DNA from 2 places in the Pelagibius sp. genome. Region 2 is predicted to be linked to the other one. Evidence: predicted binding sites of a transcription regulator. Region 2 holds the regulator's gene; the other holds the start of a gene.
The links. Region 2 encodes PhoB, which activates phosphate uptake and scavenging genes when phosphate is short. Its sites were predicted from a motif close to TNTCATAAAACTGTCA; they were not measured.
Positions count from the first base shown of each region.

Region 1 (7,419 bases), 4.7 Mb from region 2:
GACGACGGCGCCTATCGGGCTCTGGCCGAAAAGACTTCCGCGGCGCAGACTGCCAGCGCCGCTTCCCTGGCCAGTCTCGAAGCCGACCTCTCGGACATGAAAACGCGGCTGGCGGCGGTCGAAAAAGTCCTGCGCGAGGTCGAATGACCAGCGCTGCCAGCCGCGGGTTCAGATGATGGCGTGGCGGACCTTGGCGGAGACCCATTCGCTGACCGCCACCGTCGCCAGGATGACCAGCAGGATCAGCGAGACCTGGGTCCAGGCGAGGCTGGAGATCGAGGAGTTGAGCTGCAGGCCGATGCCGCCGGCGCCGACCAGGCCGAGCACCGTGGACTCACGGATGTTGATGTCCCAGCGGAACACGGCGATCCCGGCGAAGGCGGGCAGGATCTGCGGCACGATGCCATAGGCGAGACGCTGCGGCCCCGTTGCACCGGTCGCGGTGATCGCTTCGACCTGGGTCTCGTCGATCTCCTCGATGGCTTCGTAGAGCAGCTTGGCGCAGAAGCCGATGGAGCGCAGACCGATGGCGATGACGCCGGCGAAGACGCCGGGGCCGATGATCGCCACCAGCATCAGCGCCCAGATCAGCGAATTGATCGAGCGCGAGGAAACGATGACGAAGAGCGCGACCGAGCGCACCACCGGGTGCGGGCTGGTGTTGCGCGCCGCGCAGAAGGCGATGGGAAAGGCCAGCACCAGGGCGATCAGGGTGCCCAGGGTGGCGATGTTGATGGTGTCCCAGACCGGCAGCCAGAGCTCCTCCATATAAGACCACTTGGGCGGAATCATCCGCTCGGCCATGTCGGCGGCCTGGGTGGGGGCGTCGGCGACGAAGAACCAGATCGTCTTTTCGGAAATCAGTTGCCAGGAATAGACGACGATGGCGACGCCGATCAGCCAGGCAAACCAGCGGCCCCACTGCTGGGCGGAGGTGCGGCGTTTCCAGACCGGGCGGCCGTCCTGTTCGATGACCGGCACGCTACTGCACCCAGCGCCGGAGGTAGCCGGAGAGATACTCCAGCACCATGACGATGCCGATGATCACCAGCAGGATCGCCGCCGCCGAATCGAACTCGTAGCGGTCGAAGGCGGTGAGCAGGGTGGCGCCGATGCCGCCGCCGCCGACGATGCCGACCACCGCGGACTCGCGGAAGTTGATGTCGAGGCGGTACATTGAGAGACCGATCATGCGCGGCATCACCTGGGGCTGGACGGCATAGTTGATCCACTGGAACCAGGAAGCGCCCGTCGCTCTGATCGCTTCGGCCTGTTTGGGGTCCATGTTCTCGATGTCCTCGGCCAGCAGCTTGGCGAAGAAGCCGACCGTGGCGATGGAGAGCGCCAGGAAACCGGCGAAGGGACCGAAACCGAAAAGCTTCACCGCGAAGATCGCCAGGATCACCTCGGGGAAGGTGCGCGACACCGCGACGATGGCGCGGCAGAACAGATAGACCGGCATGGGCGCCAGGTTCTTTGCGGCGCCGAGGCCGACGGGCACGGAAAGCGCGATGCCGGCGACGGTGGCGATGACCGTCATCCAGATCGATTCCAGGATGCCGTCGAGGATGGAGTCCCAGCGGGTCACGAAGTCGGGCGGGAAGAAGGCGCTGAGGAAGGCGGCGCCGCGTGGCAGCCCTTCCATAACCCGGCCCCAATTCACCTCCATGGTGCCCAGCGCCAGTGCCAGATAGATCGCCGCGCCCAGCCAGAGGCCGCGGCGCAGCCAGGCCGAGGCGATCAGCGGCGGCTTCTTCCAGCTGCGCGGATAGGTCTGGCTGAGGTCGCTCACCTGCCGGCCCCTGCTTCGGCGGCTTCCGCTTCGGCCGTTCCGCTTTCCTCTTCCTCCTCGACCTTCTCGATGGTGGCTTCCCAGTCCTCTTCGCCGTAGATCGTGGTCAGCACGTTGCTGGTCAGGCCGGTTGGGGCGCCGTCGTAGACGATCTCGCCCAACTGCAGGCCGACGATGCGCTGGCCGAACATCTGGGCCAGCATCACGTCGTGGATGTTGATGATGGCGGCAAGACCGCGTTCGGCGCAGAGTTCGCAGACCAGCCGCATGATCTGGCGCGAGGTCTTCGGGTCCAGGCTGGCGGTCGGTTCGTCGACCAGCAGCAGGTCGGGATTCTGAATGAGCGCGCGGGCGATGCCGACCCGCTGGCGCTGGCCGCCGGAAAGTTCGTCGGCGCGCTTGTCGGCCATGTGCATCAGGCCGACGCGGTCGAGCAGCCGGAAGGCCTCGGCCACGTCGTCGGGTGGAAACTTGCGGAACCAGCTGCGCCAGAAGCCGACGTAGCCGAGGCGGCCGGACAGCACGTTCTCCATCACCGTCAGGCGTTCGACCAGGGCGTATTCCTGAAAGATCATGCCCATGCGGCGGCGCAGGCGGCGCAGCTCCATCGCGCCGACGGCGGCGACGTTCACGTCGTTCAGATAGACGGCGCCAGAGGTCGGCTTCACCAAACGATTGATGCAGCGGATCAGGGTCGACTTGCCGGCCCCCGAAGGGCCGATCAGGGCCAGAACCTGGCCCTTGGGAATCTCGAGATTGACCCCCTTCAGTGCCTGGTCGCCGGTTTTGTAGCGCTTAACCAGATTTTCGAGACGCAGCATCTAACCCCCACCCTGATCTCATACGCGGCCTGATCTCGTTCGCGATATGCCGCGAAGAAGGGGAAGCGGACCCGGATGAGCCCGCTTCCCCATTCGTCATCGGATCACTTGCAGTCGTAGGAGACGCCGTTTGCGGAGTCGATCTTGCGGATCACGTCCCAGTCGGACTTGTGGTGAATCGAAACGAAGCGTGCTTCCTTCTGGAACTCGGCCTGCAGGTCCGAGCCTTCCCAGGGGAAGGAGAAGAAGGCTTCCTTGATCCTGGCGACCACGACTGGATGCAGGTTATGGGCGTGGCCGTAACCGGTGGTCGGGAAAGTCTGCGACTTGTAGACCGTGCGATAGGCATCGGTCTTTACCGCATCGCGGTCGACCATGCGCTTGAGCACCGAGTTTGCCACGGCAGCGGCTTCATAGTCCTTGTTGACGACACCCAGGATCGAGTTGTCGTGCTTGCCGGAGAAGGTGGTCTGGAAATCCTTGTCCGCTTCCATGCCGAACTCGCCCTTGAGGATGGCCGAGGGCGCCTTGAAGCCGGAGTTGGAAGTCGGCGAGGTGAAGGCCAGGGTCCGGCCCTTCAGGTCGCCCGGCGCCTGGATGTCGCTGTCGGCGGGGACGATGATTTCCATCTCGTAGCCGAAGGAGCCGTCGGCCGAAGCCATCATCGCAAAGGGCACAAAGCCGGCGCAGGAAACCGCGACCGGGTTGCCGCCGGTGTTCACGCCGGCGATGTGCAGGCGGCCGGAGCGCATGGCCTCGTACTGCGCGGCGTAGGACTGGACCGGGAAAAAGACGACCTCTTTGCCGGTGACTTCCGCCATGTGCTGGATGAAACCGTCCCAGACCTTGGCATAAACAGCCGGATCTTCGACCGGGGTGTAGGAGAAGATGATGGTATCGGGATCGACCCATTCGTCCGGATTGCTCGGCAGGTCCGCCGTCAGGTTGAAATCGCGGTCGCAATACCGATCATCAAGTGTGCCGCGGTGGCAGTCCTCGGCGGCCTGGACCTGGGGTGCGGCTGCCATCAGGCCCAGGGCCAGAGCGGGCGCCATGACCAAAGATGCTAGGAACCTCATACTTTATCCTCCCTTTGCGCAAACGATCGAAGCTTTGCCGCCCGACGGCGGACTTCGCATTTTTCGTTGTAGTTTTATGAGGGCTAAGCTCTCAGATCGGCGGCGCTCCGCCAAGCAGAAACTGACCTTGGACAGGCCTCTGCGAGGTTGTGTCGGCTTCTCAGTTCCGCCGGCAGTGTCAGCCGTCGACGACGGCCAAGTTGTCGATGAGGCGGACCTGGCCCAGCCAGGCGGCAGCGAAGAGCCGGGCCGGCCGCTCGGCGCGTTCCAGCGGCTGCAGGGTATCGGCGTCGCGCAGTTCCAGATAGTCGACCGGGTCGAAGCCGGCCTCGCCAAGCGCCGCCCGGCCCCAGGCGAGCGCCGGCGGTGCCGGGGTCCGCCCGTCCTTCAGGCGCGCCGCCAATTCGGTCAACACGCGATACATCGCCGTCGCCTGATCACGTTGCGCCGGGGTCAGCAGAAGGTTGCGCGACGACAGCGCCAGACCATCGGCCTCGCGCACCGTCGGCACCGCCTCCATGCGCACCGGGATGTCCAGATCGCGGGCCATGCGCTGCACCACCAGGAACTGCTGATAGTCCTTCTCGCCGAAATAGGCTGCATCAGGCAGGGACTGCAGCAGCAGCTTCGCAACCACCGTGGCCACCCCCTCCATGTGGCCGGGCCGTGCCGCGCCGCAGAGACAATCGGACAGCAGCGGCACCGATACGCGGGTCTGATAGCCCTTGGGATAGATCTCTTCGGCGGCTGGGGCGAAGAGCGCATCGACCCTGTTTTCGGCGAGCTTGGCTGTGTCGCCGGCCTCGTCGCGCGGATAGCTCGAAAGGTCGTCGGGCCGGTTGAACTGCATTGGGTTCACGAAGATCGTGGTGATCACCCGCTCGCAGTCGACCCGGGCCCGGCGCACCAGTTCCAGGTGCCCGTCGTGCAGGGCGCCCATGGTCGGGACAATGGCGATACTCTCCCCGGCGCGGCGCCAGGTGGCGACCTGACTGCGCAGCTCGGCGATCCGGCGCAGTCTGATCAGATCTTTTGCCTCTGCTGTGGTCCCAGGGGTGGTCCCAGGGGTGGTCTGGGGGACTGTCCCAGGGGAGCTCATGATCTCGTTCCTTCCGCTGCGGCATCTGCGAGGTGGGAATTCTGCGGGAATCCGGTGCTCAATCAATGATTTTTTTGCAATGCAGCATTGGAGCGACGACAGCAACCCGCCCGGCGGTGCGATGCCAATCTTGCCGCTTGCCCTCGGCGGCAAAGGCCCCGATATGAAGACCGGCAGGTGCCATTAGGCATTGGAAAGGGTGAATGACGGCATTGCACAGTCGCTCTGCGCGGGGGCGCCCGGCCATGGCGCGGCGGTCGATGTCCAAGGCACTGCTTTGGGCCTTCGGCCGTCACCGCAAGGTGGAGTCCGTGCGGCTGGGGCGGGTTTTGAAGGACCAGGGCCAGGGATCTTTCGGCTGGTCGATCCTGCTGTTTGCCGTGGTCAACCTGCTGCCGCTACCGCTTGGCTCCAACGTGGTGACCGCCATTCCCCTGTTGTTGCTGACCGGCCAGATGGCCCTGGGATTTCCCCACGTGCGCCTGCCCCGCTTCATCAACCGGCAGCGTGTGCCGCGGCGCGGCTTCCAGCGCGTCGTCATGCGTCTGCGGCCCCTGCTGCGCCCGGTCGAAAAAGTCATCCGTCCGCGCCACCCGCAGTTCTTCACGACCAAGGCGGAACGGGTGATCGGTACCCTTTTGTTCGTCGTCTCGGCGGCGCTTTTCCTGCCGATCCCTTTCAGCGGCCTGCTCTCGGCCTCCGCCCTGCTGGTCGCGGCCATGGGCCTCATCGAGCGCGACGGCGTGGTCACCCTGATCGGCCTCGCGATGGGGGCCTTCGCGATCACCGTGACCGCCATCGCGGCGACGGTCATCGTCATGGGCGCGCAGAGTTTCATCTGAGCGGACTGAAACAAAAAAGCCCCCTCACCCCGACCCTCTCCCACAAGGGGAGAGGGGAAACAGAAAAGAGCTGCGGGTGATGAAAGACAACCCTCTCCCCTTGTGGGAGAGGGAGGGGCCCGCGCAGCGGGAGGGTGAGGGGGCATTGTTTGGTTACGACCCGCTCACTCGACCGCTTCGATATCCAGGTACTTCACGCCTTCGGGGGTCTGGACCTCGACGCCGTCGCCGGCGGCCTTGCCCATCAGGGCGCGGGCCACGGGTGAGCCGATGGAGATTTCGCCGCGCGTCATGTCGGCTTCGTCATAGCCGACGATGCGCACCTTGTGGCTGCGGTCGTCTTCGTCGATGTAGGTGACGGTGGAACCGAAGCGCACCTTGCCGCTGGCGGCCTGCTGTTCGGGCCGTACGACCACCGCGTTTTCCAGGCGGCGGCCGAGCCAGGAGGAGCGTCGGTCGATCTGGCGCAGGCGCTGCTTGTTGTAGATGTAGTCGCCGTTCTCGCTGCGGTCGCCGTTACCGGCGGCCCAGGAGACGATCTCACAGACCTTGCGGCGTTCGGCCTGAAGCTCCTTCAGTTCCCCCTGGAAACGGCCGAGGCCTTCGGGGGTGATGAGATTGCGGATGTCTTCAGCCATACCGACCCGGCCAAGCCGTCTTCCCTCAGTTCGACGTCGACAATAGTCAAGTCGCCAGCGCTTTTCTTACCTTTCCTGTCCGCGGTCCGCAACGTTGCGAGGTTCAACGACAGCCGCCCAGGGGAATGCCCTCCAGTGGGCAGCATTGAATATCGGTCGGCGGAAAGACCGTTGCGATCAGGCCGCCTCCGCGCGGCCTTTCATAGCTTGTCGCCCCCAAAATCACCGATACATCCCCGTCGTCGGACCGCAGCGGCAGCATCAGACGCTCAACGCGCGAAGACTGTTGGCCGTCCGCCAACAGCACCACGCCTTCGGCGCGGATCAGTTGGTTGCGATCCAGGACCGCTTCCCAGCGCGGCCGGAACATGTCAAGCGACTCCGGGCTGAAGAGTGACGCAGTATCGCTACCGCGCCCTACGCCGCCGTGCATCTCGGCGATGCTCTGACCGGCCAGGCGATATCGGTAGTGACCGTCCGCGTGGCGTTCCATCAGCCAGACCATGTTCAGACTGTCCTGGAACTTGGTCGGATCAACGGAACTGCGATCGGGAACCGCATCTTTCTGCCGTAGCGCCAGCCAGTGCCGAACCATTTGTTCGAAGCGGGGATCGGCGAATGCAGCGATAAACTGATGGAGGTTCAGCTCGTTCCACAAGCCGTCGTCGCCCTGCATTGTGCCGCAGCTCCCAATTCAATCCACGATGGAAAACTAGGATTGCGGCTGTTAACAGCGCGTTAATCGCCGGCACATCGAAACTGCGAGCCCGTCGTTGTGGAAAGCGTTGCGCAGGAAAGCCGAGCGTCTACTCCGCGGCGGCGGGTGCGGCCAGGGGAACGCGTCCGACCAGCACTTCATCGCCGGGTTGCGGATGCTGCGGCACGTTCAGCGCGCAGAGCAGGGAGCAGGCGGCCAGGCCCGCACCGAAAAGGAAAACCGCGGCCGGAGAAATCAGCCAGAGGAAGCCGAAGGCCGCCGGCAGGAAGACCGCCGCGATGTGGTTGATGGTGAAGCTGACCCCGGCGGTGGAGGCGATGTCGGCGGGGTCGGCGATCTTCTGGAAATAGGTCTTGATGGCGATGGCCAGCGCGAAGAACAGGTGATCGACGATGTAGAGCCCGGCGGCGAGGGTGGCGTCCTCGACGAA
Region 1 is NZ_OZ252224.1:457,454-464,872, forward strand. Features, by position in the region: gene ACP146_RS02265 (hypothetical protein) at 1-147, shown strand, start outside; gene phnE (phosphonate ABC transporter, permease protein PhnE) at 169-981, opposite strand; gene phnE (phosphonate ABC transporter, permease protein PhnE) at 983-1,792, opposite strand; gene phnC (phosphonate ABC transporter ATP-binding protein) at 1,789-2,613, opposite strand; gene phnD (phosphate/phosphite/phosphonate ABC transporter substrate-binding protein) at 2,718-3,692, opposite strand; gene panC (pantoate--beta-alanine ligase) at 3,871-4,791, opposite strand; gene ACP146_RS02295 (exopolysaccharide biosynthesis protein) at 4,995-5,633, shown strand; gene greB (transcription elongation factor GreB) at 5,798-6,271, opposite strand; gene ACP146_RS02305 (PAS domain-containing protein) at 6,375-6,947, opposite strand; gene ACP146_RS02310 (MFS transporter) at 7,078-7,419, opposite strand, start outside.
Region 1: a site for PhoB is predicted at 3,759-3,774, ahead of phnD (phosphate/phosphite/phosphonate ABC transporter substrate-binding protein). Genes of this name have one in related genera too.

Region 2 (7,419 bases):
GAACAGGACCCGGAATTCGTTGCCCTGGCTGACGGTGACCCGGATACAGGGACGAAGACCTCGACCGCCGACTTTGAGAGTCTCGGCGATGTCTTTGACGACTCCTTCCGCAGTCAGTATGTCGGGACTGCCAGTTACGAGAATGACGATGTTCTCGGCAGCCGCGTGAACCTTACGGCCTACTATCAAGACCGGACGCTTCGCCAGATTCCCGGCGATGTTGGCGGTGGCGTCATTCTGCAATTGGAAGAGCAGAATCAGCGTCTCGGTGGCAGGCTGAGCGTTGAGACGCCGCTCGAGTTTCTCGACGACACCTATTTTCAAGGCTCCGCACTGATCTGGGGCGGTGATGCTCAGGTCTTCGAGTACGAGGCGGAAGAAACCAATAGCCTTGGTCTTCCCGTTCTGTTTCTGGTTCCGGAAGGTACGGAAAACACAACAGCCGCCTTCGCCCAGGCCCGGGTTCCGGTGACAGACTACTTTCTGCTGACCGGCGGGCTTCGCTATGAATATGGCGTGGTCGATATCGGTTCCGCCAACCTTTCGCCCTTCTTTGGCGGCCCGTTCGAAGGCGGCGAAGTCGATTACGATCAGATCCTCTATAACGCCGGCCTCGTCTATTTCGCGACCGATGAGATAGAGCTCTATGGCAGCTTTACCCAGGCGGCTGACGTGCTCGACCTGGCGCGCGCGCCGCGCCTCGCCAACATCACCTCTGCCGACCAGATCCAGCCGGAGCCTACAACGACGGATCAGTTTGAAATCGGCATCCGTGGCGACTGGGACAAAGTCCAGGTCACGGCCGCGGCCTTCTTCAGTGAATCCGACAGCGCCAATCAGTACGAAGTCGTACCGGGAACGAGCTTCGCAGCACCGGTGCGCCGCCCTCAGGAGATCTGGGGCGTGGAGGCGACACTCGATACGCAGCCTTTTGAGGATTGGGGGTTCGGTGGCAGCTTCTCATTCAGCGATGGCGAGACGGAGCTCAACAATGGTGACACCGTGGATTTGGGCCCGGAAACAGTTCAGTCCCCCCGTTTCACCGGCTATGTCGACTACAGCCCCTTCTCCTGGTGGCGCAACCGTCTGCAGGTCACCCATCAGCTTTCCGCCGACGCTAGTCCTGCACTCAACGAGTTTGAGGTCGATGCCCAGACCTACGTGGATTTCTTCGCGGAATTCGACGCGGGGCCCGGCAAGCTTCAGGTTGGCGTGGAGAACCTTTTCAACACGACCGAGTTCAATCCCAGGTCCCAGATAAACCGCAACACGACAGTGGGGCAGACCGCTCATGTACCTTTCCCCGGTACGACGGTGGGGGTGCGCTATTCCATGAAATGGTGAGTTTGCTCCGGAGCAGGCCGGTGGAGAGAAGCTATCGATGACATCGCGCAACTGGTTTCGCGTTCACAGCTTTACCGGCGTTATCACCGGCTTGCTTCTTTTTGTCATCTGCTGGACCGGCACCTTCGCGACCCTGTCGCGGGAGATCGACTGGCTGGTCACACCCGAGGCGCGCGTCGAAGTCGGTGCGGAGGTATTGGGTTGGGAAAAGTTGCTCGATACCGTGACAGCAGTCTATCAAGTCGAAGCCATCCACAGCCTAACACCACCCCTTTACGCCAACTCGGCGGCGGAAATCCTTGTTGATTTGCCGAACCAACGGTTTGTGCGGATTTACGTCGATCCCTACACCGCCGAGCTTCGCGGGGCTTTGAGTGCCGTCAACCTTCAGCGGATCTTTCGCGATCTGCATCGCCGGCTTTTCATTCCCGGTTCAGCGGGCGTTCTGCTGGTTTCGGCCTTTGGGCTCTTTCTGCTCATCTCCATGATCACACCGCTGGTGTTTTACAAACGCTGGTGGCGCCGTTTCTTCGTTTTCCGTGCCGGTTCCCTGCGTGCGATTTGGAGTGAGCTTCACAAGCTGAGCGGGCTCTGGAGCTTATGGTTTGTCTTGATCATTGCCGTGACCGGAATCTGGTACGGTGTCGAAGCGTTGAAGTTGCTGCCAACGGTCAAAGGGCCGCCACCAGCGGCGGAGGTTGAAGCGTCACTACCGCTCGACGAGCTGCTGGGAATGGCTGCTGCTACGCGGCCGGACCTGCGCTTCAGGTCGGTGGTTCCACCCGGCGGCCGGTTCGGCGGCGCGCTCTATGTTGAGGGTCAGGCGCAGTCTCTTCTGGTGCGTGACCGCGCGAACCATGTTTTGGTCAATGCGGCCGATGGGTCGGTCCTGCACAGCTATACCGCCGGCGACGCAGGGGTCTATGTGCGTTTGACAAACACGATGGACCCCCTTCACTTCGGCGATTTTGCCGGCCTTGTTTCCAAAGCGGTTTGGTTTCTTTTCGGTTTGATTCTTTCCGGACTCGGCCTTACCGGCGCCTATCTGCATGTTCTTCGTCTGCGTCGAGCGGCCGGCCGACCATCTCGGGTAAAGTGGCCGGGCATGACCCCTGCCTTACTGGGTTCTATAGCGGTCGTCGCCGCGACCTTCCCACTCGGCTACCTGCGCTATCAGGTGGCCGGACCGGTGGTCGAAGGGGTGCGCCAGCTGCCCGACTTGGCGCCCGGTGTTGTAGCGTTTCTCTGGGTATGGACAGCTGTCACACTGACAATTCTTATTGCCTGGCTGTTGCTGCTGTGGTTCCCGCGTGCGGCTGAAGGATCATCACGCAGCGAAGACTCAACGGACCTAGGGTGCCGGACGGTCGAGTGAATAGCCGGCGGAGCGGACGGTGCGAATGAGGTCGTCGTTGCCGTTCTGGTTCAGTGCCTTGCGCAGGCGGCGGATGTGCACGTCGACGGTGCGCGGCTCGACATAAACGTCGCGGCCCCAAACCGAATCCAGCAACTGTTCCCGGGTGAAGACGCGGCCGGGATTTTGCATCAGATGGCGCAGCAGGCGGAATTCGGTCGGCCCCAGATGCACGTCATGGCCACTGCGCCGCACGCGGTGGGCTGCCAGGTCCATGGCCAGATCCTCGAAGGCCAGCATCTCGCTGCTCAACTCCGGTTTGCTCCGGCGCAACACCGCATTGATGCGCGCGATCAGCTCGGCCGGTGAGAAGGGCTTGGTCATGTAGTCGTCGCAGCCGCTGTCGAGACCGCGCAGCTTGTCGGTTTCCTCGCCGCGCGCCGTCAGCATGATGATCGGCACGCGCTTGGTTTCCGGTTTGCTGCGCAGTTGACGGCAGACCTCGATGCCGGACATCAGCGGCAGCATCCAGTCGAGCAGAATCAGGTCGGGCACTTCCTCGGCTGCGGCCACCAGGGCCTCCTCGCCGTCGCCCGCCGTATTCACGCGAAAGCCGGCGCCCTCGAGGTTGTAACGCAGCATGGTGACCAGGGCCTCCTGGTCTTCGATGATCAAAACAAGGGGTCTCACGCGCCCTCCTTCTCCGTCGTTTCGCCGTCCTCGGGCTCAACCACCTGGAAGCTGGACATATCGCTCTTCGGGCGGCCGCCCTCGATCCGCTCGCCGGTCGAGAGATAATAGGTCGTCTCGGCGATGTTGGTGGCGTGATCGCCGATGCGCTCTATGTTCTTGGCCACAAAGAGCAGATGGGTACAGGGCGTGATATTGCGAGGGTCTTCCATCATGTAGGTCAGCAGCTCGCGAAACAGCGCCGTATACATCTCGTCGACTTCCTCGTCGCGGTGCCAGACGTCCATCGACCGATTTGCGTCGTGGTTGGCGTAGGCGTCGAGCACGTCCTTGATGATGGCCTGAACCAGCTTGGCCATACGGGGGATGGAACGCGCCGCTTCGTGATGGGCCAGTTGGTTGAGGGCGATGGAGCGCTTGGCAATGTTCTTCGCGTAATCGCCGATGCGCTCCAGGTCGCTGGAGATCTTCAAGGCGGAGATGACTTCGCGCAGATCGTTGGCCATGGGCTGACGCAGGGCCAGGGTACGGATTGCGTTTTCGTCCAGTTCCAGGTCCATCTCGTCGATGGCTTCGTCGCCCTTTACCACGCGCTCGGCAAGCTCCGAATCGCGCTTTACCAGCGCGTCGATGGCGCCGGCGAGTTGTGCTTCCGCCACGCCGCCCATGCGCAGAACCACAGCGTTCAACTGCTGCAGTTCTTCATCGAAGGATTTAACGATGTGTTCGCTGTTCATAAGCTTTGGTCCTTCGGCTCTGCGCCGCGATCGCCTTGGGCTCGCCGCTTCGGATCAACCGAAGCGGCCGGTGATGTAACCCTGGGTGCGCTGATCGCGCGGGTTGGTGAAAAGCTGTTCGGTCTCGCTGACTTCGACCAGATCGCCGAGGTGGAAAAACGCGGTCTTCTGCGACACGCGGGCGGCCTGCTGCATGGAGTGGGTAACGATCACGATGGTGAAGTTCTGGCGCAGCTCGTCGATCAGCTCCTCAATGCGGGCGGTGGCGATGGGGTCGAGCGCCGAGCAGGGTTCGTCCATCAGGATCACCTCGGGATTGACCGCGATCGCGCGGGCGATGCAGAGACGCTGCTGCTGGCCGCCGGAAAGGCCGGTGCCCGGCGCCTGCAGGCGGTCCTTCACCTCTTTCCAAAGGCCGGCTTTGGTGAGGCTGATCTCGACGATGTCGTCGAGGTCCGACTTCGCTTCGGCGATGCCGTGCAGGCGCGGACCGTAGGCGATGTTGTCGTAGATCGATTTCGGAAAGGGGTTCGGCTTCTGAAACACCATGCCGACCCTTGCGCGAAGCTGCACCACGTCCAGGCCGCTGCGGTAGATATCGACATCGTCCAGGGTGATGTCGCCTTCCACCCGGCAGCCGTCGATCACGTCGTTCATCCGGTTGAGGCACCGCAGAAAGGTCGACTTGCCGCAACCCGAAGGGCCGATCAGCGAGGTCACCTGGTTTTCTTCGATATCCAGGTCGATGTTCTTCAGCGCCTTGGTTTCGCCGTAGTAGACGTCAACTTGGCGGGCGGTCATCTTGGGCGAGTTCCGTAGCGCCCTCTGCGGCGCTTCAGCTTCTGCAACTGCGTCCATAGCGATCTTTCCTGTAACTACCATTGACGTTCGAAGCGCTTGCGCAGCAGAACCGCCAGCGCGTTCATGAGAATGAGGAAACCCAGCAGCACCATGATGGCGCCATTGGTTTTCTCGACGAAGGCGCGCTCCGGCGCATCGGCCCAGAGGAAAATCTGCACCGGCAGCACCGTGGCCGGATCGGTCACGCCGCCTGGAATGTCGACGATGAAGGCGACCATGCCGATCATCAGCAGCGGGGCGGTCTCGCCCAGGGCCTGGGCCATGCCGATGATGGTGCCGGTCAGGACCCCCGGCATGGCCAGGGGCAGAACATGATGGGTGACGACCTGCAGGCGCGAGGCGCCGACGCCCAGGGCGGCTTCGCGGATCGACGGCGGCACGGCCTTCAGGGCCGCGCGGCTGGCGATGATGATGGTCGGCAGGGTCATCAGCGCCAGGACCATGCCGCCGACCAGCGGCGCCGAGCGCGGGAAACCGAAAACACCGAGAAAGACGGCAAGACCGAGAAGGCCGAAGATGATCGAAGGAACGGCCGCGAGGTTGTTGATGTTCACCTCGATCAGGTCGGTCCATCGGTTCTTCGGCGCGAACTCTTCCAGGTAGACCGCGGAGAGAACCCCGACCGGGAAAGTCAGCACCAGGGTGATGAGCAGCGTAAAGAAGGACCCGACCACCGCGCCCCAGATGCCCGCCTGCTCCGGTTCGCGGGAATCGCCGGCGGTGAAGAAGGTCGTGTTGAACTTCGTATCCACGCCGCCGTCGGCTGCGAAGGAATCGATCCAGACGATCTCGTTGTCCTTCACCCGGCGGTCGTTCTCCGGCAGGTCGCGGTCGATGTAGCCCTTCACCAGGCTGTCGATGTCGTCGGACGACTTAACCCATATGGTTTGCGTGGTGCCGATGATCGAAGGGTCGGCGAGAACCTTGTCGCGCACGTCGAAGCCGGCGCCGTTGGACAGGATGCCGTAGAGCTTTATGCGATCGCGGCGCCCGGTGACTTCGGGGAAGCGTTCGCGCAGGCTGGTTCTCAAAAGCCCCTGATAATCGGCGCGCTGGATCACGGTGGCGTCGTTGCTGCCCTGGGGGTCGATGATCTCCGGATCGAGATAGACAGGCATGGCGATATGGGTCTGTACAAAGGCCGTGTGGCCGTTCCAGACAATGGTGCCGATCAGGATGCCCAGGATCGCCAGCGCGGCGAAGATGGCGGCCAGGCCATAGGCACGGAAGCGCTTCTCCGCCGCGTAGCGGCGTTTCAGGCGTTCTTCCGAGAGGTCGGCGCGGCGCAGGGCCGCGGCGGGTGCCGTACTGTCAGTCATACTTTTCCCGGTACCTTCGAACCACGTTCAGGGCGATCACGTTCAGGGTCAGCGTAATGGCAAAGAGCACCAGGCCCAGGGCGAAGGCCGCCAGGGTCTTGGCGCTGTCGAATTCCTGGTCGCCGACCAGCAGGGTGACGATCTGCACGGTGACGGTGGTGACGGCTTCCAGCGGATCGGCGGTCAGGTTGGCGGCCAGTCCCGCGGCCATCACCACGATCATGGTTTCACCGATGGCGCGGCTCATGGCCAGCAGCAGGCTGCCGACGATGCCGGGCAGCGCCGCCGGGAAGATAACCTGCTTGATGGTCTCCGACTTGGTCGCGCCCAGGGCATAGGCCCCGTCGCGCAGCGAGCGCGGCACCGCGTTCATCACATCGTCGCTGAGCGAGGAAACGAAGGGAATGATCATGATTCCCATGACCACGCCGGCGGCCAGTGCCGACTCGGAAGACACGTCCAGCCCAATCGACTCGCCGGTGCGGCGGATGAAAGGGGCAACGGTCAGGGCGGCGAAAAAGCCGTAGACCACCGTCGGCACGCCGGCCAGAACCTCCAGCATCGGCTTGACGATGGCGCGCATCTTCGGCGGCGCGTATTCCGACATGTAGATCGCCGAGAACAGGCCGATGGGTACCGCCACGCACATGGCGATGAAGGTGATCATCAGGGTGCCGGCGAACAGCGGGACGGCGCCGAAAGCGCCGGAGCCGGCGACCTGGTCGGCGCGCAGCGCGGTCTGCGGGCTCCAGGTCAGGCCGAAGAGAAACTCGTACCAGGGAACCTTGGAGAAAAAGCGCAATGCCTCGAACAACAGCGAAAGCACGATCCCCACGGTCGTCAGGACCGCGATGGTGGAAGCCACGATCATGACAATGCTGACCGTGCGCTCAACAAGGTTGCGCGCACGCAGGCCCGGCGTGATCCGCTTGCGCGCGAAGCTCAGCCCCAGAACGCCGACGGCCAGGGCGACGACCACCATGGCCGCGTTGCCGATCTGCCGGACGCTGGCGTAGCCGTCGGCGGCGGACTGCAGGGCGGCATCGACTTCGCGGCTGACAATGTTGCCCGAGGCGAGGTTCTTTACGTCATTCAGAAGCAGTGAAAGCCGGTC
Region 2 is NZ_OZ252224.1:5,109,384-5,116,802, reverse strand. Features, by position in the region: gene ACP146_RS23760 (TonB-dependent receptor domain-containing protein) at 1-1,344, shown strand, start outside; gene ACP146_RS23755 (PepSY-associated TM helix domain-containing protein) at 1,382-2,719, shown strand; gene phoB (phosphate regulon transcriptional regulator PhoB) at 2,696-3,388, opposite strand; gene phoU (phosphate signaling complex protein PhoU) at 3,385-4,125, opposite strand; gene pstB (phosphate ABC transporter ATP-binding protein PstB) at 4,180-4,983, opposite strand; gene pstA (phosphate ABC transporter permease PstA) at 5,001-6,305, opposite strand; gene pstC (phosphate ABC transporter permease subunit PstC) at 6,298-7,419, opposite strand, start outside.